Regions from separate parts of the Streptomyces albiaxialis genome, predicted to be linked through region 1. Evidence: riboswitches for the same ligand, from Rfam matches in the RefSeq annotation. Region 1 holds a riboswitch; each other region holds the start of a gene.
What was found. Region 1 has a riboswitch for cobalamin ahead of ABD343_RS23800 (ABC transporter substrate-binding protein). Riboswitches for the same ligand answer to the same signal wherever they lie in the genome.
Positions count from the first base shown of each region.

Region 1 (5,595 bases):
AGCCCCCTCCTCATGATCAAAGTCCTGCTCGTGGACGACCAGCGGCTGGTGCGTGCCGGGTTCCGCTCGATCCTGGAGGACGAGGACGACCTCGACGTCGTCGGGGAGGCGGGCGACGGCGAGGAGGCCGTCGCGCGGTGCCGCGCGGTGCGGCCCGACGTCGTGCTCATGGACATCCGGATGCCGGGCACGGACGGGCTGGAGGCGGCCCGGCGGATCGCCGCCGACGCGTGGCTGAAGGACGTGCGGGTCGTCATGCTGACGACGTTCGACCTCGACGAGTACGTGTACGCGGCGCTGCGCGCCGGTGCCAGTGGCTTCCTCGTCAAGGACACCGAGCCGGAGGAGCTGGTGCACGCGGTGCGGGTTGCCGCGCGGGGCGACGCGCTGATCAGTCCCGGGGTCACGCGGCGGCTGATCGCCGAGTTCGCCGGGCGGGTCGCCCCGCCCGGGCCCTCGCCCCGGCTCAACGCGCTCACGGAGCGCGAGCGGGAGGTGATGCGGCTCGTGGCGGAGGGGCTTTCCAACGACGAGGTCGCGGGCCGGCTTACGCTCAGTCCTGCTACGGCTAAGACTCATGTGAGTCGGATCATGACGAAGCTGAGGGTTCGTGACCGGTCCCAACTGGTCGTCCTCGCCTACGAGTCAGCCCTCGTACGCCCAAGTTGGCTGAACCCCTGAGCTCCGGTTACCCCCCACGCCCCTAACGGGGCAAGCCCCGCTTCTCCCTCCCGCTCGCTGTGCTTGGGAGGTCTGCGCGGAGGCGCAGGGCTGGCAAGCGCAGCCCCCTTCGCCGGGTGCCCCGCGATGAGGGCTGGGTACGGGGTGCCCCGTGCCGTGCTTCGCAGGCTGCGGCTGCGCCGTGGCCGCTCGCGCAGTTCCCCGCGCCCCTGGAGGGGGCAAGCCCCGATGTGTTGTGACCGGTCGCGCCCCGCGCGGCGGAGCCGCACATCAGGCACAGGCCCGCGCCCCTGAAGGGGCAAGCGCTGACAGGGCGCGACTGTGGGGGTAGTGGGGTGTCAACTGTGGGGGGATGGGTGAGGGCGTGGGGGCGGCTCACGGTGGGGGGATGACTCAGCTACGTACCTCGCCCCTCGCACGCCTCGCATTCTGGGCCCAGCGGCATCGCTGGACCGCACTGCTTCTGTGGGTGCTGGTGGTGGGGGCCATCACCGTGGGCGCGCAGGGGGCCGGGAGCGACTACCGGAACGACTTCTCGCTGCCCGGCACCGACTCGCAGGCCGCGACCGACCTGCTGGAGAAGCACGGTTCGGCGCAGGCCGGGGACAGCGTGTCCGTCGTGTTCGAGGGGGACGACCTGCCCGGCGAGCGCGCCGCCGTCGAGCGGACGCTCGACCGCGTACGGGGGCTGCCGAGCGTCACCGGCGTCCGCAGCCCGTACGGCGACAGGTCCGCCGTCTCCCCGGACGGGGACATCGCGTACGCCACCGTCACCCTCGACGGCAAGGCCGAGAGCGTTCCGAAGGAGGACGTCCGGCGGATCATCGACACCGCCCGTGAGGCCGACGGGAACGGGCTGCGGGTCGAGGTCGGCGGCGAGGCCGTGCGCGGCGCGGAGGAGGGCGGCGGCGGGGCCGCCGAGGGCGCGGGGATGCTCGCGGCCCTCGTGATCCTCGTGCTGCTCTTCGGCTCGCTCGTGGCCGCCGCGCTGCCGCTGGTGACGGCGCTGTTCGCGGTCGGCGGGGCGGTCGGGCTGATCGCGCTGGCCTCGCACGTCTTCACCGTCGCCGACTTCACGCCGCCGCTGATGATGCTGGTCGGGCTCGGGGTGGGCGTCGACTACGCCCTGCTGGTCTTCTACCGGTACCGGCACGAACTGCTCCGGGGCGCGGGCACCTCGGCCGCGACCCGTACCGCCCTCGACGCCGCCGGCCGCACCGTCTTCTTCGCGGGCTGCACCGTGATCATCGCCCTGATGGGGCTGGTCGCGCTGGGGCTGGGGGCGTTGCAGGGCGTGGCTGTGGCCGTCGCGCTCACCGTGCTGGTCACCATGGTCGCCTCGCTGGTGCTGCTGCCCGCGCTGCTCGCGGTGGCCGGGCACCGGATCGAGCGGCACGTGCGGGCCCGTGCGGAACGGGCGCTGGCCAAGGGCCGGGCGGAGGGGCGGCGTTGGCGGGCGCTGGCCGAGGCCGTGCAGCGGCGCCCGCTGCCCGCGCTGGCCGCGGCGGTCGTCGCGCTGCTCGCGCTCTCCGCGCCCGCGCTGGACATGCGGCTCGGCTTCGCCGACGCGGGCAACGATCCGCGCGGCTCGACCAGCCGCGAGGCGTACGACCTGCTCGCGGAGGGCTTCGGGCCCGGGTTCAACGGGCCGCTCGTGGTGGTGAGCCGGGGCGGCGCGGAGGCCGCCGGGGAGCTGCGGGCCGCGCTCGCCCGTACGGACGGGATCGCCGCCGCCTCGCCGGTGCTGCCCTCGGAGGACGGCGCCGTCTCGACGGTGCTCGCGTTCCCGGAGACGGCCCCGCAGGACGAGGCGACCGCCGACCTCGTGCACCGGCTGCGGGACGACGTGCTGCCGCCGGTGACGGCGAGGACGGGCGAGAAGGCTCTGGTCGGCGGGTCCACGGCCGCCGCGCTGGACTTCGCGGACTCGGTCTCGGACCGTATGCCGCTGTTCGTGGCGCTGGTGGTGGGGCTGTCCGCGCTGCTCCTGCTGGTGGTCTTCCGCTCGGTGCTGATCCCGCTGAAGGCGGCGCTGCTGAACCTGCTGTCGATCTCGGCGGCGCTGGGCGCGGTGACGCTGGTCTTCCAGGAGGGCTGGTTCGGCGCGGAGCCCGGGCCCGTCGAGGCGTTCATCCCGGTGATGATCTTCGCGATCGTCTTCGGGCTGTCGATGGACTACGAGGTCTTCCTCGTCTCCCGCATCCACGAGGAGTGGGAGCGTACGCGCGACCACCGGCTCGCGGTCCGCGAGGGGCTGGCGGCGACGGGGAAGGTGATCACGGCTGCGGCGGCGATCATGATCGTGGTGTTCGCGGCGTTCGTGCTGAGCCCGGACCGGATGCTCCAGCAGTTCGGGCTGGGGCTGGCCGTCGCGATCCTGCTGGACGCGGTGGTGATCCGGTGTCTGATCGTGCCCGCGGTGATGCGGCTGCTGGGCGCGCGCGCCTGGTGGCTCCCGGCGGGCCTCGCCCGCCGCCTGCCGGAGGTCGCGCTGGAGCGCCGGGAGGAGCGCGAACGCGCCTGACGGGGCTCCACCGCTGGTCGCGGGGTATGGAAGACTGCCTGTGTTCATTCGAGGCGGCAGAGGCCAGGAAGCCGGTGCGAACCCGGCACGGTCCCGCCACTGTGACCGGCGGCGCTCCCCCAGGGGCGTCCGCCGGGAGTCAGATACTGGTCTGCCGCCAACCTCACCAGGTCAGGGGACGCGGATCCCCTTGAGGAGGCAGGCATCGTCATGTCCCGTGCCCTGCGCACCCGTGCGCTTCTCGCTTCGCTGCTGCTCATACCGGCATCCGCCCTCGCGGGGTGCGCGTCGTCCGCCGACGACAAGGACGGCGGCAGCGGCAAGGCGCCGGAGGGCTTCCCGTACACGGTCACGAACTGCGGCGTGAAGACGACGTTCGAGAAGCCGCCCGAGCGGGCCGTGACGATGAACCAGAACACGACGGAGATCATGCTCGCCCTCGGTCTCCAGGACCGGATGGCGGGCACCGCCTTCCTCGACGACAAGATCGTGCCGGAGTACCGGAAGGCGTACGACAAGGTCAAGGTGCTGGCCAAGGAGTACCCGTCCAAGGAGACCCTCCTCGGCGCGAACCCCGACTTCGTCTACGGCGCGTACCCCTCGGCGTTCGAGAAGGGCGAGGGCCGCGAGCGCCCCGCCCTCCAGGACAGCGGGGTGAACACCCGGCTGGCCACCGAGAGCTGTGCGAAGGGCCGGGTCGGGGTGCCGCAGCTCCAGAAGGAGATCCGGGAGGTCGCCCGCACCTTCGGCGTCCCGGAGCGGGCCGAGAAGCTGATCGAGAAGCAGGACCGGCAGCTCGCGGCCACCGCCGAGCGGCTCAAGGGCGCGGAGAAGACACGGGTGTTCGTGTACGACAGCGGTGACAACGCGGCGTTCACGGCGGGCGGCAAGGGCATCGGCAACGAGATCATCGAGCGCGCGGGCGCCGAGAACGTCTTCTCCTCCGTCGACAAGCCCTTCGGCGACGTCTCCTGGGAGAAGGTCGTCGAGAAGAACCCCGACACCATCGTGATCTACGACTACCGGGGTACCTCCCTCGCCAAGAAGAAGAAGCGGCTCCTGAACGACCCCGCGCTCAAGGACGTACCGGCGATCAAGCACAAGCGGTTCGCCGTGATGCCGCTCTCCTCCGTCGTGGTCGGGCCGCGCGTGCCGGACGCGGTGGACGAGCTGGCGCGCCAGCTCCACCCGGAAAGCTACGAGCAGGGCCGCGCGAAGTGAGCGCCCGGGCCGTGCCCGGTCGGCTGCGGTTCGCGCTCCTCACCACCTCGCTGGCCGCGCTGCTGGTCGCCGGGGCCCTCGCGAGCCTCGCGCTGGGCTCCGTCCGTATCCCCGTCGGCGACGTGGTGGCCGCACTGACGGGCGGCGCCGAGCCGGGCCCGTTCACGACGATCGTGCGGGACGTGCGGCTGCCGCGCGTGCTGCTCGCGGCGGTCGTCGGGGCCGGGCTCGCCGTCGTCGGCACCGTGCTCCAGGCACTCGTACGGAATCCGCTGGCCGATCCGTTCCTGCTGGGCATCTCCTCGGGCGCCTCGACGGGCGCCGTCCTCGTCGTCGTCTTCGGCGTCGGCACGCTGACGATGAACGCGGGCGCGTTCGCCGGGTCCCTGTGCGCGCTCGTCGCCGTCTACGCGATGGCGCGGCGCGGCGGCGTGCTGACGACGGGGCGGCTGGTGCTGGCCGGGGTCGCGATCCAGTACATCCTCTCCGCGCTCACCAGCCTCGTCCTCGTGACGTCCTCGAAGACCGAACACCTGCGGGAGATCCTCTTCTGGACGCTCGGCGGGCTGGGCGGCGCGCGCTGGAACAGCCTGCCGCTGCCCGCCGTCGCGATGCTGCTGGGCCTGGTCGCGCTGATGGCCCTCGCCCGTCCCCTCGACCTGCTGCTGGCGGGCGAGGAGAGCGCGACCGTGATGGGCCTGGACACCGGCCGGTTCCGCGCCGCCGTCTTCCTCCTGGCCTCGCTGGTGACGGCCGTGCTCGTCGCGGTGAGCGGCGCGATCGGCTTCGTCGGCCTGATGGTGCCGCACGCCGCGCGGATGGTCATCGGCGCCGGACACCGCGCGCTGCTCCCCGTCTCGGCCCTGGGCGGCGCCGCGTTCCTGGTGCTGGCCGACCTCGCGTCCCGTACGGTCGCCGCGCCGGAGGAGATCCCCGTCGGGGTCCTCACGGCGCTCACCGGCGGCCCGTTCTTCCTCTGGCTGCTGCGCCGCAGCCAGCGCACCGAGGGGGTCCCGTCATGAGCGCGTCCCTGGCGACCGAGGACGTGACGTACTCCGTCGACGGCCACCGCCTGCTCAACGGCGTCTCGCTGGAGGCCGCGCCCGGCGAGACCGTCGGCGTCGTCGGCCCCAACGGCAGCGGCAAGACGACGTTCCTGCGCTGCGTCT
Region 1 is NZ_BAAAPE010000013.1:34,283-39,877, forward strand. Features, by position in the region: gene ABD343_RS23785 (sensor histidine kinase) at 1-16, shown strand, start outside; gene ABD343_RS23790 (response regulator) at 13-681, shown strand; gene ABD343_RS23795 (MMPL family transporter) at 1,070-3,205, shown strand; cobalamin riboswitch at 3,220-3,374, shown strand; gene ABD343_RS23800 (ABC transporter substrate-binding protein) at 3,416-4,426, shown strand; gene ABD343_RS23805 (FecCD family ABC transporter permease) at 4,438-5,448, shown strand; gene ABD343_RS23810 (ABC transporter ATP-binding protein) at 5,445-5,595, shown strand, end outside.

Region 2 (5,595 bases), on a different contig from region 1:
GCTGTTCTGCTCCAGGGTCTCGTCGAGCTTGTCCTCGTCGAGCCCGGGCGCGTCGAAGGGGTTCCTGCGGCGGCGGTGCGGCAGCGCGAGCAGCGCGGCCTGCCGCACGTCCTCGGCCGTCACGTCCTCGCGTCCCGCCCACGCGGCGAGCGCCGTCGCCGTACGGGCCATCACGAGGTCGGCCCGCATGCCGTCCACCTCGAACGCCGCGCAGGTGGCCGCGATCTGACGCAGCGCCGCGTCGCCCAGCCGTACCCGCGGCAGCAGCGCCCGCGCGGCGGCGATCCGCTCCCGCATGGCGCGCTCGTCCTCGGCCCAGCGCCCCGCGAACCCGTCGGGATCGTCGTCGTACGCGAGCCGCCGCCGTACGACCTCCACGCGCTCGTCCGTCTCGCGCGAGGCCGCGACCTCCACGGTCAGGCCGAACCGGTCGAGCAACTGCGGGCGCAGCTCGCCCTCTTCCGGGTTCATCGTCCCGACGAGCAGGAAACGGGAGGCGTGCCGCACGGACACGCCCTCGCGCTCGACGTACGAGGCGCCCATGGCGGCGGCGTCGAGCAGGAGATCGACCAGATGGTCGTGGAGCAGGTTGACCTCGTCCACGTAGAGCACGCCCCGGTGGGCGTCCGCGAGGAGGCCGGGCTCGAACGCCTTCACGCCGTCCGAGAGCGCCCGCTCGATGTCGAGCGCCCCCACGAGACGGTCCTCGGACGCGCCCACGGGCAGCTCGACCATCCGCGCGGCCCTCGCCTCACCGGTGACGCCGCTGTCGTGCGGCCCGTCCGGGCACGCCGGGTCGGGGGAGGCGGGGGCGCAGGAGAAACGGCAGCCCGGGACGACCTCGACCTCGGGCATGAGCGCGGTGACGGCTCTTACCGCGGTGCTCTTGGCCGACCCCTTCTCCCCGCGCACGAGAACTCCGCCGACAGCAGGGGAGACGGCGTTGAGCAGGAGAGCGAGCCGCAAGTCGTCCTGGCCGACGAGGGCGGTGAAGGGGTAGGGAGGCGTCACGTGATGGTCACTCCTTCGAGTGGCAAATGTCGAACAGGTGGCTTTGGCGTGCACGCGACCAGGAAGGTCGAGGCTCGCTCCCCGCCGTCGCGGGGATGGGCCGGGGACTGCGAAGAGCACGGCCGTCGGAGCACTGTGGTCCCCGCAGCGCGGGCTCTGGTGGGGTCGGGAGCGCTCACAGGGGCGCTCCCGGCCCCACGAACGGCAGTCCTTCCGGCGCGCCCTCCTCGATCAGCCGCAGCAGCTCCGCCGTGTCCGCGTGCTCCTCCACCAGGTCGCCGAGGCGGTCGAGCTGCTCCTCTCGCAGCGCGCCGAAGCTCGTGTCCGGCGCGGGCACGAAGGCGCGCCCCGCGTCGGCCGCCACCCGGCGCAGAAAGGCGCGCCGGAACGCGTCGGACTCCAGCGAACCGTGCCAGTGCGTGCCCCATACGGAGCCCACCCGGCAGCCGTCGCCCAGGAAGGGCTCGCCGCCCCGTACATCCGCGACGCCGTGGTGGATCTCGTAGCCCTCGACGGCCTCGTCGAGGGCGGTGCCCTCCGGGCGCGCGAGGGTCTTCTCCCGCGCGAAGCGCACCCGGAGGGGCAGCAGTCCGAGCGCGTCGACCGTTCCGGCGCGGGACTCGACGTCGTCCTCGATGCGCTCGCCGAGCACCTGGTAGCCGCCGCAGATGCCCAGCACGGGACGTCCCTCGGCGGCTCGCCGGGCGAGCGCGTCGGCCAGTCCGCGCGCCCGCAGCCATTCCAGCGCCCGTACGGTGCCGCGCGTGCCCGGCACCACCACCAGGTCGGCGTCCGCCAGTTCCTCCGGACGGTCGCAGAACCGCACGACCACTCCGGGCTCGGCGGCGAGCGCGTCGACGTCCGTGAAGTTCGACATGAGGGGCACGGGAAGGACGGCCACCCGGAGGACGTCGGCACCGTGCGGCGCGGCGACCTCCGACTCGCGCACCGTGCCCCTGAGGGACACGCGCAGCCCGTCCTCCTCGTCGATGCCCAGCCCGTGCCGGAACGGCAGCACCCCGTACGTCGACCGTCCGGTCAGCTTCCGCAGCATCTCCAGGCCGGGCTCCAGAAGGGACACGTCCCCGCGGAACTTGTTGACCAGATAGCCGGCCAGCAGCGCCTGGTCCTCCTCCGCCAGCAGCGCGGTCGTCCCGAACAGCGAGGCGAAGACGCCGCCCCGGTCGATGTCCCCGACGACCAGTACGGGCAGCCGCGCGGCGCGCGCCAGGCCCATGTTGACGATGTCCGTGCGCCGCAGGTTGATCTCGGCCGGGCTGCCCGCGCCCTCGCAGACGACCGCGTCGTGCGTGCGCCGCAGCTCCTCCAGGCAGGCGACGACGGGCTCCAGCAGCTCCTCGCGCCGCCCGTACGTGCCGTCGTGGTGGTTCCCGAAGTAGCCCCGGGCCGACATCTCGCCCACGGCCCGCCCCATGAGCACGACCTGACTGGTGCGGTCGCTGCCGGGCTTGAGCAGCACGGGGTTCATCAGCGCGCTGGGCTCCACCCGGGCCGCGGCCGCCTGCATGGCCTGGGCCCGGCCGATCTCGGCGCCGTCCCGGGTCACGAACGAGTTCAGCGACATGTTCTGCGCCTTGAACGGCGCCACGCTGATCCCCTCGCGCGCCAGCCAGCGGCAGATCCCGGCCGTCACGACGCTCTTGCCCGCGTCCGAGGTCGTCCCGGCGACGAGCAGACCGCCGCCCTTCCCGCCGCTCCTAGCGCTTCCCTTCGCGCCCACGGCGCACTCCCTCCCGCACCGTCTCCCGTACGGCGCTCGCCGCTACGGTGGTGACGAGCGCCAGCGCGCTCACGCGTCGCGACAGCCGTACGGCACGCGCGATGTCCCGCGTCCCCACGGACCGACCGGACGTGTTGAGGACCGGACGGTGCTCGGTCCGTCCGCCGTAGGAGAGCGTGCCGCCCAGCCGTACGCCGAGCGCGCCCGCGAACGCCGCCTCCACCGGCCCCGCGTTGGGGCTCGGGTGCCGGTGCGCGTCCTCGCGCCACGCCTGTACAGCCCCGCGCGCGTCGCCCCCGGCCACCGCCGCCAGCAGCGCCGTCAGCCGCGCGCCCGGCCAGCCCACGGCGTCGTCCAGCCGCGCCGCCGCCCATCCGAACCGGAGGTGCCGCGGCGACCTGTGGCCCACCATCGCGTCCAGCGTGTTGAGCGCCCGGAACCCGGCCGTGCCCGGCAGCCCCGCGACCGCGCCCCATACGAGGGCGCCCACGACGGCGTCCGAGGTGTTCTCGGCGACGGACTCCACGACCGCGCGCGCCAGTGCCTCCGCGTCCAGCCCCTGCGGGTCACGCCCGCACAGGCGGGGCAGCCGCTCGCGCGCCAGCGCGACGTCCCCGGCCTCCAGCGCCGACCCCACGGCCAGCGCCTCGCGCGCCAGGCTCGTACCGCCGAGGACGCTCCACACGGCGGCGGCCGTCAGCGCGGCCCGCGCGCGGGGGCGGTTCCGCACGGCCCGTTCCGCCAGGGCCGCACCGGCGACGACCGTGCCCGCGGCCAGTGCGGCGTACCCGGCGCCGGCGTCCCTCCGGTCCCGCCACACCCGCCGCTCCAGCGCCCCGGCGGCCCGCCCGAAGGCGGCGACGGGGTGGCCGCGCCGGGGGTCGCCCAGCAGGAGATCGACGGCGTAACCGAGGGCGGCGCCGCAGGCGTACGCGTGAGAAGCCCGCATCCGCATCATTCAGCGCGCCGCGGCGCCTCGGCGGAACGGGACCGGGAACGGGGGCGACAGGGGTCGCGGAAGACCGGAATCGCTCAGGGCGGGGCCGCGCATGGCATATGTCCTCACTCAGGGTCCTCGCCCTGGCTCGACGTGACCGGCGGCGAGAGTCTCCTGGCTTCCGGATCGACGCCCTCCCCGGCCTTCCCGCCGCACGATGCGGCCGTGGCTCTGGGTGGGGGAGCGCTCCCCGGTGACAGTGGCGGGACCGCGCCGGATTCGCACCGGCTTCCTCTCCATGCCGCCGTTTGGCAACGGAAGTCCACCACGTTGGCCGAGAGGCGTCAACTTGCCGTTGACCTGCAGTGGGGGCGGAGTGGTGAGCCCCACACGCTCCCCGCGTCCGCGGCCGTGCGACCAGTAATGCACCATTGCGCCCCGGACTCCTGGGAAGACTGCACATGACAAACGGGAGAGCGCCAAACGACGGCAGGAGGCGATTTCTTGCCTGCGGCGGACGGTATGCGACCGGATGTGTCCGGCTTCGACGGCAGCGCGAGGCAGGCACGGGGGCGCATGCCACAGACGCGCGGCCACGTCGGGGCGCTGGCTTTCGGGCCGGAGGAGGTCGCAGTGTTCGAGGAAGACTCGTCCGCGGGTATATGGATCAAGAGTAGTTACAGCAACGACGGACCCAACTCGTGCGTAGAGGTCAGGAACGCCGACGGCCGGATCCTGGTGCGGGACTCCACATGTCCCGAGGGCGACGTACTCGCCTTTACGGCCGCGCAATGGAGTAGTTTCCTGGCCACGACGGCGACTTGGGTCGCGGAGGACTGACGACGGCGCCTGGACTCCCTCAGGCGGAGGGGATGGCGGTGGGGGCGATGCCCGACCGGACGGAAGACGCGGTGCGGCCTCCGGGGGAGAGCCGTGCCGGGCGGGACCCGCGCTCTCCTCTCTCCCCCACCGCGAGATTCAGCGTCGCCGTGGGACTCCTCGCCACCGGCCTCGGGGCCGCCGCCTCGCTCCTGGCGCCGGAGGGGACGGCACGGGCGGTGGTGTGGGGGCTGGTGGCCGCGCTCGTCGCCGGCGGGGCGGGGCTCTGGTACGGGCTCGCGCCTATGCGCGGCCGTCTCTCCCACGGCCGTCTCTCTCACGGTCGTCCCCGCGGGCCGCGCCGTCGCTGACGGCGCGGCGTATTCGGCGTCCCATGAACACGCAGAAGGCGGCGAGGAGCGAGGCGCCGCAGACGCTCAGCACGAGTGCCCAGCCGCCGCCCGCGTAGGTGGCGCATGCCACGGCGCCGCCCCCGATGAGCAGTCGGAGCGAGGTGGCGAGGGCGCGCGCGTAGGCCAGCCGGATCTGGTTGTCCGTCCGGGCCGCCTCAAGGGTGATGAGGAGGTTCGTGCCGCGCTCGGTGAGCCCGGCCGACGGCTCACCTCCGTCGGCGTCCGGGGGATCGGCGGCCGCGTCGGGCGCGCCTCTGAGGGCGCGCAGCGCTCCGCCTAACCGCCCCCGCCATTCCTGCCAACCGGACACTGCCGCGTCCTTCCTGCCTGCGCCCCGTCAGGGACTAACTGCTGCTCAAGGCGTCCCTGGCCTGCTCGATCCGCCTCCGGGACTCATCGACCGACAGGGCGCGCTCGCTGATGTCCGCAAAGCACTCCTGGTACCAGACGGTCATCTCCAGGTCGCTGCGGGTCAGGACCGTCCCGCCGGCGCCCTCCATGAAGAGCAGGTCGTCGTCGTCCTTGAACCCGAGGAGGATGAACGACCTGGACGTGCTGCGGTGGGCCCCCGCCGAGAACGGGAGGACGCGCAGGGTCACGTCCCGCTGCTCGGAACGTGCGAGCAGGTGATCGAGCTGCTTGCGCAGCACGGTCGGCCCTCCGATCTGCAGATG
Region 2 is NZ_BAAAPE010000010.1:55,670-61,264, reverse strand. Features, by position in the region: gene ABD343_RS20095 (putative cobaltochelatase) at 1-1,011, opposite strand, end outside; gene ABD343_RS20090 (cobyric acid synthase) at 1,187-2,752, opposite strand; gene ABD343_RS20085 (cobalamin biosynthesis protein) at 2,730-3,701, opposite strand; cobalamin riboswitch at 3,858-3,983, opposite strand; gene ABD343_RS20080 (DUF397 domain-containing protein) at 4,212-4,529, shown strand; gene ABD343_RS20075 (hypothetical protein) at 4,812-5,231, opposite strand; gene ABD343_RS20070 (helix-turn-helix domain-containing protein) at 5,266-5,595, opposite strand, start outside.
Region 2: linked by a shared signal. The riboswitch ahead of ABD343_RS20085 (cobalamin biosynthesis protein) and the one ahead of ABD343_RS23800 (ABC transporter substrate-binding protein) in region 1 are both predicted to bind cobalamin.

Region 3 (5,595 bases), on a different contig from region 1:
CCGAGGGAGGCCTCGTGCGGGTCCACACCGGCACCGGCACCGGCGTCCGCCCCGAGGCCGTGACGCTCACCGTCGAGAACACCGGCGAGAGGCTCGCCCCGGACACGGTCGCGACGCTCACCGAGCCGTTCCAGCGCGGCACCGAACGCATCCACGCCGACCACGCGGGCGTCGGCCTCGGGCTGGCGCTCGTCAAGACCATCGTCCAGGCCCACGACGGCACACTGACCCTCGCCCCGCGCCCCGCCGGCGGCCTCCGCGTCACCGTGGAACTGCCGGCGACGGCGCCGCGCGGGGAGGGTCAGGCCTGACCGGTCAGCGGTTCCGCTCGGCCATGGCGGCGATTCCGTCGAGCAGGGCGCGCAGGCCGAGGTCGAAGGCGTTCGCGGCGGCCTCGGCCGCGTCGCGGTCGAAGCCGCCGTCGTGCCAGGTCTGCGCGATCGCCGGGTAGCGCGCCGGGTCGAAGAAGCTCTCCCAGAACACCTGGCGCTCGGCCCACCACGCCTCGTCGGACTGCCCGCTGAGCCGCTCGGCACGGCCGTGCTCGGCGAGGTTGGCGGCCGCGCCGTCGACGAAGGTGACCAGGGAGTCGCTCGCCGCGGACATCTCGGCGGCGGGCAGCCCGGCCGTGGACAGGGCCGCCAGCAGGAAGTTGTCCCGGGCGAGCAGCCCGGGGCCCAGGGGTGGCCGTACGGTCGAGACCGTCCGCAGCCACGGGTGGCGCTCGTGCAGGGCCACGGTCTGCTTCGCGTAGTGCTCGATCCGGGCGCGCCACGGGCCCGAGGGGGTCAGGTCGAGTTCCTGCCGGGCGGCATCGACCATCAGGTCGACCAGTTCGGCCTTGCCGGGCACGTGGCTGTAGAGCGTCATCGTGCCGACCCCGAGGGACGCGGCGACCCGGTCCATGGTCATGGCGTCGGGCCCCTCGCGGTCCGCCAGCGCCACGGCCGCCGCGACGATCTTCTCCAGCGAGACCTTGGGCGGCCTGCCGCGCCCCGACCGGGCCCGCGGGGAACGCCAGAGCAGGCGCAGGGTCTCCCGGGGGTCTCCGCCGCCGCTGCGTTCCATCGGGCCTCCTTCTTTTCCGTAGATGGTACGGTAAAGAATATCCGTAGGGCGTACGGAAAAAGGGAGGGCACACGTGCGAGTGCTGGTCACCGGGGCGACCGGGAATGTGGGACGGCATGTGACAGCGGGTCTGGTCGAGGCGGGGGTACGGGTGCGGGCGCTGACCAGGGACCCGGCGAGGGCGGATCTGCCCGGTGCGGAGGTCGTCCGGGGGGACCTCACGGAGCCGGCGAGCGTGCCGTTCGACGGCGTGGACCGGATGTTCCTCTTCCCGGAGCCGTCGACGGCGAAGGAGGTCGTCGCGCGCGCCGCGCGGGCGGGTGTCCGGCGGATCGTCGTGCTCTCGTCGGGCGCGGTGACCGGCGGCTTCGACAGGACCTTCCATCCGCCGGTCGAACGTGCCGTGGAGGAGTCGGGGCTGGAATGGACGCACCTCCGGCCGGGCGAGTTCGCGGCCAACAAGCTCGCGCTGTGGGGGCCGTCGATCCGGGCCGAGCGCGTGGTGCGGGACGCGAATCCGGACGCGGCCTGGTTCCCCGTGCACGAGCGGGACGTCGCCGACGTGGCGCTGAAGGCCCTGCTGGAGGACGGGCACCACGGCAGGGCGTACGACATCAACGGGCCGGAGTCGATCAGCTCGCGCGACCAGGTCAGGGCCATCGCCGACGCGCTCGGCGAGGAGATCGCGTTCGAGCGGGTCACCCCGGCGGAGGCGCGCGAGATCTACGCGCGGATCGGCGGACTCGCCGCCGAGGCCGCGGACTTCCTGCTGGGCTTCACCGATTACGACGGCAATCCGGCCGACCCGGCGGACATCGAGGACTTCGACCCCGACGCCCTGGGCCCGCTGCCGACCGCCGAGGCCGTGACGGGCCGCCCGGCCCGCACATTCGCCCGGTGGGCACGCGACCGGGCGGAGGACTTCCGCTGACGGCGCCCCCTGTACGCCGTACGCCGCCCGCCGTACGCCGCGATGTGGAACGCTGAGCGGCACGCGGGGAGGTGGCGTACGGCGCGTACGCCGCGGAAGTGGCCACGGGGACAAGGAGTGCCGGAGTGATTCGGAAGCTGCAGGCTGTCGCGTTGGACTGTGCCGATCCGGTACGGCTGGCGGAGTTCTACGCGGAACTGCTCGGTGGCCGGGTGGTGTCCGACCCGGGCGACCTCGACTGGGTCGAGGTCCACGGGTTCGAGGGGACGCCGCTCGCGTGCCAGCGGGTGGACGGCTACCGGCCGCCCGCCTGGCCCGGACAGGAGCACCCGCAGCAGCTCCACCTGGACTTCGACGTGGACGACCTCGACGGCGAGGAGGCGCGCGCTCTCGCCCTCGGCGCGACCGTGCTGGAGCGGACCGACGAGATCCACCCGGAGGCCAACTGGCGGGTGTACGCGGACCCGGCGGGCCATCCGTTCTGCCTCTGCGTGCACTGAGCCCCCTCGGGCGGGGCCTCGGGCGCGGGAGCGTGATTGATACGCTGCCGGGGCCAGTCGTGCCTGCCGAGGCCAGGGAATCCGGTGGAAATCCGGAACTGACGCGCAGCGGTGAGGGGGACGGGCGGGGCAGTAGACGCCACTGGGGCGGAGCGGGCGGGCCGAGCGGCCGGCGCGCGAGGCACCGGGAAGGCGCCCCGTCCGGACGAACCCGAGTCCGAAGACCTGCTGGCACCGCGGCGCCCGACGCGTCGCGGAACCATGTAGGCCAGGCTCCGCGTTCCCGAGCCCCGACAGCACAAGGTCATATCCGTGTTCCGCATGCCCCTGTTCCGTGCCCGGCGTGGCGCGGCACTCCTGCTCGCCCCTGTTCTCCTGCTCACCGCGTGCGGAGGTGGCGGGGGCGGTGCCGCACAGCAGAAAGCGGCGGCCCACGGCTACCCGCGCACCCTCAGCAACTGCGGCCACGAGGTCGAGTTGAGGACGGCGCCGCGCCGCGCGGTCTCCCTCAACCAGGGCACGACGGAGATCCTGCTCTCCCTCGGCCTCGAAGACCGGCTGGCCGGCACTGCCACCTGGACCGACCCGGTGATGAAGGGGCTGGGCAAGGCCAACCGGTCCGTGCCGCGGCTCGCCGACAACAACCCCTCCTTCGAGAAGGTCCTGGACTCCGAGCCCGACCTCGTCACCGCCTCGTTCGTCTCCACGCTCGGCAGGGGCGGAGTCGCCACCCGCGAGCAGTTCGAGAAGCTCGGCGTGCCGACGTACGTCTCGCCGTCCGACTGCGCCGCGGGCAAGGACAACGGCAGCGGCGGCGACGGGTCGCGCAGCAGGCCGCTCGGGCTCGGCACCGTCTACGGCGAGATACGCGACCTGGCCCGGGCCTTCGGCGTCGAGAAGCGCGGCGACCGGCTCGTCGCGCGGCTCAAGGAGCGCGTACGGAAGGCCACCGACGGCCTCGAAGTCCGCGACACCACCCTCATGTACTGGTTCGCCAACGCCCAGTCGCCCTACCTCGCCGGCTGCTGCGGCGCGCCCGGCGCGATCACCCGCGCCGTCGGCGCGAAGAACGCCTTCTCCGACACCCGGGACGAGTGGCCGCAGATCAACTGGGAGACGGTGGCCGACCGGGACCCGGACGTCATCGTCCTCGGCGACCTGACGAGGAAGTCCGAGACGGCGGAGAGCGCGAAGGCCAAGATCGCGTACCTGGAGAAGAACCCCTCCACCCGGCACCTGACGGCGGTGCGCGAGAAGCGGTACATCCTGCTCAGCGGGCAGGCGATGAATCCCTCGATCCGCACCGTCGAAGGAGTCGAGCAGGTCGCCGACGGCCTGCGCGACCTCGGGTTCGCCAAGTGACGGGCCTGACCGGGGCCCGCCGGGGGACGGGCGTACCGCGGATCCGCCCGGCCACGGGCGTCCGTACGCCGCTGCTGCTGTCCTGCGCGGGCCTCGCGGCACTGGCCGTGTCGGTCGCCTTCGCGGTGACCATCGGGCCCGCCGACATCTCCACCGCCGACGTGTGGACATCGGTCGCGGCCCACTTCCGAGGGGAGCGGAGCGCGCTCACCCCGCTGCGGGACGGCATCGTGTGGAACCTGCGGATGCCGCGCACCGTGCTCGCCGCGATCTGCGGCGCAGGACTCGCGCTGTGCGGCGCCGTGATGCAGTCGCTGCTGCGCAACTCGCTCGCCGACCCCTTCGTGCTGGGCGTCTCCTCCGGCGCCTCCACGGGCGCGGTCGCCGTGGCCGTGCTCGGGACGGGGGCGGGGGCGGTGTCGCTGTCCGGGGGCGCCTTCGCGGGGGCGCTGCTGTCCTTCGCGATGGTCCTGGTGCTGAGCCACACGCTGGGCGCGAGCCCCGACCGCGTCGTGCTGTCCGGCGTGGCCGCCATGCAGCTCTTCTCGGCGCTGACCTCGTTCATCGTGCTGACGTCCGCGGACGCCGAGACCACCAAGGGCGTGCTGTTCTGGCTGCTCGGCTCGCTCTCCGGGGCCGGCTGGGGCCAAGTGCTGCTGTGCGCGGGCGTACTGGCCGTCGCCCTCGTGGTCTGCCTGGGGCACGCGACCACGCTGGACGCCTTCGCCTTCGGCGAGGAGGCCGCCGCCGGGCTGGGCGTACGGGTGGGCCGTGCCCGTCTCGTCCTGCTGTGCGTGACCGCGCTGCTGACCGCGGCGCTGGTGAGCTGCGCCGGGGCGATCGGCTTCGTCGGCCTGGTGCTCCCGCACGCCACCCGCGCGCTCACCGGGCCGGGCCACGCCCGTCTGCTGCCGGTCACGGCGCTGGCCGGGGCCGTGTTCCTGGTGTGGGTGGACACCCTCGCCCGCACCGTGGTCGATCCCCAGGAGGTGCCGGTGGGCGTGGTCACGTCCCTCATCGGCGTCCCGGCCTTCGTGGCCGTTCTCTACCGCGACCGGAGGCGGGCATGAGCACGAACGAACGGACACGGCGCCCGGAAATCGCAGGCCCCGAGCCCGCGCCCGGCCCCGACCCCGGGCTGCGCGCCGAGCGCGTGGGGCGGCGCGCCGACGGCCGCCTCATCGTCGACGGCGTCACGCTCTCCCTCCGCCCCGGCGAGACGGTCGGCCTGCTCGGCCCCAACGGCTCGGGAAAGTCGACACTGCTGCGTCTGCTCTCCGGCGTGCTCGCCGCCTCGACGGGGGTCGTCACCCTGGAGGGCAGGCCCCTGCCGCAGGTCGGACGCCGCGCCACCGCGCGCCGGGTGGCCGCCGTCGAGCAGCACGCGCACACCCAGACGGAGCTGACCGTCCGCGAGGTCGTGGCCCTGGGCCGTATCCCGCACCGCCGCGCGTGGTCCCCGGCCCCGGGCGCCGACGGACCGGCCGTCACGGACGCCCTGGAACGTACGGGCCTGACCGGCCGGGCCGCCCAGTCCTGGCACACCCTCTCCGGCGGCGAACGCCAGCGCGCCCAGATCGCCCGGGCGCTCGCCCAGGAGCCCCGCGAACTCCTCCTCGACGAGCCCACCAACCACCTGGACATCCAGCACCAGCTCGACCTGCTCGACCTCGTCGTGAGCCTCCCGGTCACCACGGTGATCGCCCTGCACGACCTCAACCTCGCCGCGATGTA
Region 3 is NZ_BAAAPE010000025.1:85,737-91,331, forward strand. Features, by position in the region: partial or broken gene ABD343_RS36825 (sensor histidine kinase) at 1-311, shown strand, start outside; gene ABD343_RS36830 (TetR/AcrR family transcriptional regulator) at 316-1,068, opposite strand; gene ABD343_RS36835 (SDR family oxidoreductase) at 1,142-1,999, shown strand; gene ABD343_RS36840 (VOC family protein) at 2,125-2,499, shown strand; cobalamin riboswitch at 2,537-2,746, shown strand; gene ABD343_RS36845 (ABC transporter substrate-binding protein) at 2,821-3,861, shown strand; gene ABD343_RS36850 (FecCD family ABC transporter permease) at 3,903-4,931, shown strand; gene ABD343_RS36855 (ABC transporter ATP-binding protein) at 4,928-5,595, shown strand, end outside.
Region 3: linked by a shared signal. The riboswitch ahead of ABD343_RS36845 (ABC transporter substrate-binding protein) and the one ahead of ABD343_RS23800 (ABC transporter substrate-binding protein) in region 1 are both predicted to bind cobalamin.

Region 4 (5,595 bases), on a different contig from region 1:
CTGACCTTCGCGGACCCGGACGCGATCCTGGCGATGCTGCGGGAGCTGAGCCCCCACCTCGTCGACGGCCTGCTGCCCGTCTGGATCCGCAACCTGGCCTACCGGCTGGTCCTCCTGCAACGCCCGGACGAGCCGGAGCTGATGCGGGAGGCGGCCCGGAGCCTGTGGCTGCACGGCCCCGACTGGGACGGCGTCGCGGCGGACCTGGAACGACGGGCCGACGCCCTGGAGGGCGGCTGACCGCGAGCGGCACGCGCGTACGGGCGCGAGCGCACGCGCGTACGGGAGGGTGTGGCCCGGGGCGGTGGAAGGGCCACCTGCCCACCGCCCCGGGCCACGGTCTCGGGGCGGGCGTCAGTCCGCGCGGCCGGGCAGCTCCCGGCGGACCGCGCGCGCGGCGGCGACCAGGTTCTCCAGCGACGCCCGGGTCTCCGGCCAGCCGCGGGTCTTCAGCCCGCAGTCCGGGTTGACCCACAGCCGCTCCGGCGGGATGGCCTCAAGGCCCTTGCGCAGCAGCGCCGTCGCCTCCTCCACGCCGGGGACGCGGGGCGAGTGGATGTCGTACACCCCGGGCCCCGCCTCCCGCGGGTAGCCGTGATCGGCCAGTTCGTGGGCCACCTGCATGTGCGAGCGGGCGGCCTCCAGGCTGATGACGTCGGCGTCGATGTCGTCGATGGCCTGGACGATGTCGCCGAACTCGGCGTAGCACATGTGGGTGTGGATCTGGGTGTCGGGCCGCACGCCGCCGGTGGACAGCCGGAACGCCTCGGTGGCCCACGCCAGATACGCGTCACGGTCGGCGGCGCGCAGCGGGAGCGTCTCGCGCAGTGCGGGCTCGTCGACCTGGATCACGGACGTCCCGGCCGCCTCCAGGTCGTTCACCTCGTCGCGCAGGGCGAGCGCGACCTGCCGCGCCGTGTCGCCGAGCGGCTGGTCGTCGCGGACGAAGGACCAGGCCAGCATCGTGACCGGCCCCGTCAGCATGCCCTTGACGGGACGGGTGGTCAGCGACTGGGCGTACGCCGTCCAGCGCACGCTCATCGGCTCCTGGCGCGAGATGTCACCGGCCAGGACCGGCGGGCGCACATAACGGGTGCCATAGGACTGGACCCAGCCGTGCCGCGTGGCCAGATAGCCGCTGAGCTGCTCGGCGAAGTACTGCACCATGTCGTTGCGTTCGGGCTCGCCGTGCACCAGGACGTCGATGCCCGCCTTCTCCTGGAAGGCCAGCACGTCGCGGATCTCGGTCTTGATCCGGTCCTCGTACGCCTCCGTGCCGATCCGCCCGGCGCGCAGGTCGGCGCGCGCGGTGCGCAGCGCGGTGGTCTGCGGGAACGAGCCGATGGTGGTGACGGGCAGCAGCGGCAGGCCCAGGTGCGCGCGCTGCGCGGCGACGCGCCGGTCGTACGGCTGGGAGCGCCGTGTGTCGGCCTCGGTGACGGCGGCGGCCCGCGCCCGTACGGCCGGGTCGTGGGTCAGGGAGGAGGCGCTGCGCGAGGCCAGGTCCGCGCGGTTGGCGGAGAGTTCCCCGGCGATGGCGTCGGTGCCCCGGGCGAGACCCCTGGCGAGGGTGACGACCTCGGCGGTCTTCTGCCGGGCGAACGCCAGCCAGCGCAGCACCTCGCCGTCGATGTCCCGCTCGGCCCTGGCATCGAGCGGGACGTGCAGCAGCGAGCAGGAGGCGGCCACGTCGACCCGGTCGGCGAGGCCGAGAAGGGTGCCGAGGGTGGAGAGGGACCTCTCCAGGTCGTTGATCCAGACGTTGCGCCCGTCGACCACCCCGGCGACCAGGCGCTTGCCGGGCAGGCCGCCGTTGGCGGCGATGGCGTCCAGGTTCGCGGCGGCGGGGCCGGTGAAGTCGACGGCCAGGCCGTCCACGGGGCTCTTGGCCAGGACGGGGAGGGCGTCCCCGAGCCGGTCGAAGTACGAGGCGACCAGCAGCTTGGGGCGGTCCGCGAGCCCGCCCAGCGCACGGTAGGCGCGCGCCGCCGCCTCCAGCTCCTCCGGCGTGCGGTCCTGGACGAGCGCGGGCTCGTCGAGCTGCACCCACTCGGCGCCCGTGGCCCGCAGATCGGCGAGCACCTCCGCGTAGACCGGCAGCAGCCGCTCCAGCAGGCTCAGCGGTTCGAAGTCGGCGGCGGCCCCCGGCGCGGGCTTGGCCAGCAGCAGGAAGGTGACCGGGCCGACGAGGACCGGCCGGGCCGTGAGGCCGAGCGTCAGGGCCTCCCTCAGCTCGGACACCTGCTTGGCGGGGTTCGCGGCGAAGACGGTGTCCGGGCCCAGTTCCGGCACGAGGTAGTGGTAGTTGGTGTCGAACCACTTGGTCATCTCCAGGGGCGCCACGTCCTGGGTGCCGCGGGCCATCGCGAAGTACCCGCCCAGCGCGTCGGCCGCGACGGCCTCGCGGTGCCGGTCGGGCACGGCGCCGACCATGACGCCGGTGTCGAGCATGTGGTCGTAGTACGAGAAGTCGCCGGTCGGCACCTCGTGGACACCGGCCTCTGCGAGCTGTCGCCAGTTGGCCTCGCGCAGGCCGGCGGCCGTACGGGCCAGCTCGTCGGCGGTGACGCGGCCCTTCCAGAAGCCCTCGACGGCCTTCTTCAGCTCCCGGTCGGGGCCCTGGCGGGGATAGCCGTACACGGTGGCCACGGTGGCCCGTGCTGCCGCGGCTGCGGACTTCGCTGTCACGGAGATCTCCTTCGCGAGATGTCTCGTCGGATCCCGGGACGGGACGAGAGCGCGAAGGGGGCGGAGAACGGCGGGGATGCGACGCGCGGCATGCGCCTGTCCGCCTGAACTGTGTGCGCCGACCTGCCCTCGAGGTCACCGGGATGGACCGCACACGCAGGAGCGCGCACGGACAACGGGCAGGTCTTCGGACTCATGGGCACACCGTGCCGGGCCGGATCTCCGGTCCCGGCGGGCTCCTACTGGCCGTCGCTTCCCAGGCCCCGTTCGTCGGGCCCAGTGCTCATGACGGCGGTCGTTCCCACTCACCGCTGCGGGGCAGTCCCGGAATCGCACCGGGTTCCCTCTTACGACGCGTCCCACCTGGCGGGCGGGGCGAACCAGTTGCACCGTCAGCCTAGACGGAGATCCCCGCGCGTGGGTAGTGCGCCCGGCGGCGGCCGTCAGTTCTTCTGCAGGACGCGGGTCACGCCCGCGAGGACGGCGGTCGTCAGCACCCAGCCGAGGGCGATCAGCGCGTAGGCCAGCCACTGCGGCCCGTCCTGCGGCCAGTACCAGGCCGTGCGCTGCCCCAGGCCGCCGACGGGGACCAGGAGGTCCAGCGTGTAGACGAGGGGCTGGAACGGGGCGCCTTCGCCGCGCTTGACCGGGACGGGGGAGTGCGCCCCGAAGACCAGCGCGCCCAGCACCGTCAGCGTGACGAGCCACACCCCGGCCAGCCAGGGGCGGTAGCCGTAGCCGACCGTCGCGTCGAGCAGATACCCCCACAGGCGCGCGACCGGCGGCAGGGTGTGCTGGCGGCGGCGCTGCTTGTCCAGGAGCACGCGCCGCGCGTCGTCGTCGTGGCCGTCGCGCCGGTACCAGCTCGCCAACTGCTCGTAGGGCTGCGGGTTGTAGCCCGGGCTCCGCCCGATCCACGCCAGGCGGCGGGCCACCGGGTCCCGGCCGCCCGCCTCGTCCCCCGCGAGGGCGCCGTAGACGAGGCCGTCCAGCTCGATCACCTCCGGCCAGCTCCGCTCGTCGTCGCGCAGGCGGGACACCTGCGCGCCGTGCAGGTCCACGGCGCCGGACGGCGGCCGGGCGAACGCGAGATCGAGGTCGGCGGCCCGCAGGAGCGGGGCGGACAGCGCGTGCCCGCGGCCGCCGGGCGGCCCGTCGAGGACGGCGCCCGCGAAGCTCACGCTGTCCGAGACCTGCGCGCCGCGCAGCCGTACGGTGCCGCGGGCGGTGAAGCCGCCGGAGAAGTCGAGCGTCGGGGCCACGGCGTTGTCCAGCGCGAGCGCCACCCCGCGCGGCCCCGGGTCCTCCAGCCGCGCGTCCCGCAGGTGCAGCCCGCCGGGTATCTGGGCGCCCATGAAGCGGAGTTCGCCGTGCGCCGCGAACCCGTCCTGGGCGTAGACGCCGCCCTCCGCGACCAGTCCGCCCGCGGACACCGCCCACTCCCCGGGCGCGAGGATCTCGGCCCCGTTGAGGTTCACGGCGCCGCTCACCTGGGCGTTGACGAGCGACAGCGCGGTGGCCCTGCGGTTCAGGGGCGAGGGCGCGCCGCTCTCCACGCGCGAGCGCCGCAGGTCCAGGCGCCCCTCGACCCGGATCAGCCCCGCCTCCACGCCCGGCACCCGGCTGTCCACGAGCACGAGCGTCCGCGTCGCCGCCCCGGAGAGGTCCACCCCCTGCTCGCACCAGCAGCCTTCGAGCCACAGGGCGTGGTCGATCTGCGCACCGGCCAGGCCGAGTTGCCCCGTGATCCGCGCCCCGGCGAGCTTGAGGCAGGCGACGGCGCCCGCGCCGGCGGGGTTGGCGCCCTGGAGGAGCGCCACGACCACCTCGGCCCGGACCGTACGGGCGGGGCCCCACCGCCCGCCCTCTTCGGCCCGGTCCTCCCCGGCCGCGCCCGTACGCAGATCCACCTGGCGCCCCTCGGGGAACGCGTCCCACACCGCACGCTCGGGGGCGGTCAACTCGTCGTAGGAGAGCACGCGTGCAGCGTAGTGATCCCGGCGGGATCCGCGCCCTCAGGCCACCTCGTCCGTCCGGCCGATGCGGGTGCCGCTGGCGAGGGCCGTGGGGTCGAGGGCGAGGGCGGCGGCGGCGGTGGCGCCGATGTCGGCGAGCGAGGCGGCGTCCGGCAGGAGTTCGACGCCCGGGGCCTCGGGGCGGTGGATGAGGACGGGGACGAACTCGCGGGTGTGGTAGGCGTGTCCGATCGTCGGGTCGTTGCCGTGGTCGCCGGTGACGACGAGGCGGTCGCCGGGCCGGTCCAGGAGCGAGACGAGCGCGGCGAGCCCGGCGTCGGTCTGTTCGAGGATGCGGCCGTAACGCTCCGGGTCCTGCTGGTGGCCCGCGAGGTCGCTCTCCTGGACGTTGGCGACGACCAGCGCGTCCCCGGGCGCGCGGACGGCTTCGAGGGTGTGCGCGAAGACGTCGGCCGTGGGCACAGCGGGGCGCCGTACGGCCGCCTCGCAGGCCAGGATGTCGGCGGCCTTGCCGACGAGCGTGACGGGGATGCCCGCGCGCGCCGCGAGGTCGGGGAGCTGCCGGGCGTGGTCCAGGGGAGCGCCCAGGTGCTGGACCTCCAGCCCGCCGTTGCGGTACACGCCGGTCGCGGGGGTGTCGAGGCCGACGGTGCCGCCGTCGCCGTCCCGTACGTAGTCGCGGAGCGGGCCGTCCGCGTGGCCGCCGACGGCGATCACCCGCGCGACGGGCGCGACGGCGCGCACCGTACGGGCGATGGCGAGGATCCCGTCGAAGGCGAGGTCCTCCAGGCGGCCGGTGGCGTTCCAGTTGATGCCCGGGTCGGCCTCCAGGTTGTCGTGGACGAGGACGGCGCCGTCGACGACGAGGAGGGGGCGCCCGTCGAGGAGTTCGACGCGGTGCCCCGCCGCGCGCAGGGCCCCGGTCACCTCG
Region 4 is NZ_BAAAPE010000005.1:403,996-409,590, reverse strand. Features, by position in the region: gene ABD343_RS09865 (hypothetical protein) at 1-240, shown strand, start outside; gene metE (5-methyltetrahydropteroyltriglutamate--homocysteine S-methyltransferase) at 355-2,688, opposite strand; cobalamin riboswitch at 2,850-3,088, opposite strand; gene ABD343_RS09855 (oxidoreductase) at 3,132-4,667, opposite strand; gene ABD343_RS09850 (phosphopentomutase) at 4,704-5,595, opposite strand, start outside.
Region 4: linked by a shared signal. The riboswitch ahead of metE (5-methyltetrahydropteroyltriglutamate--homocysteine S-methyltransferase) and the one ahead of ABD343_RS23800 (ABC transporter substrate-binding protein) in region 1 are both predicted to bind cobalamin.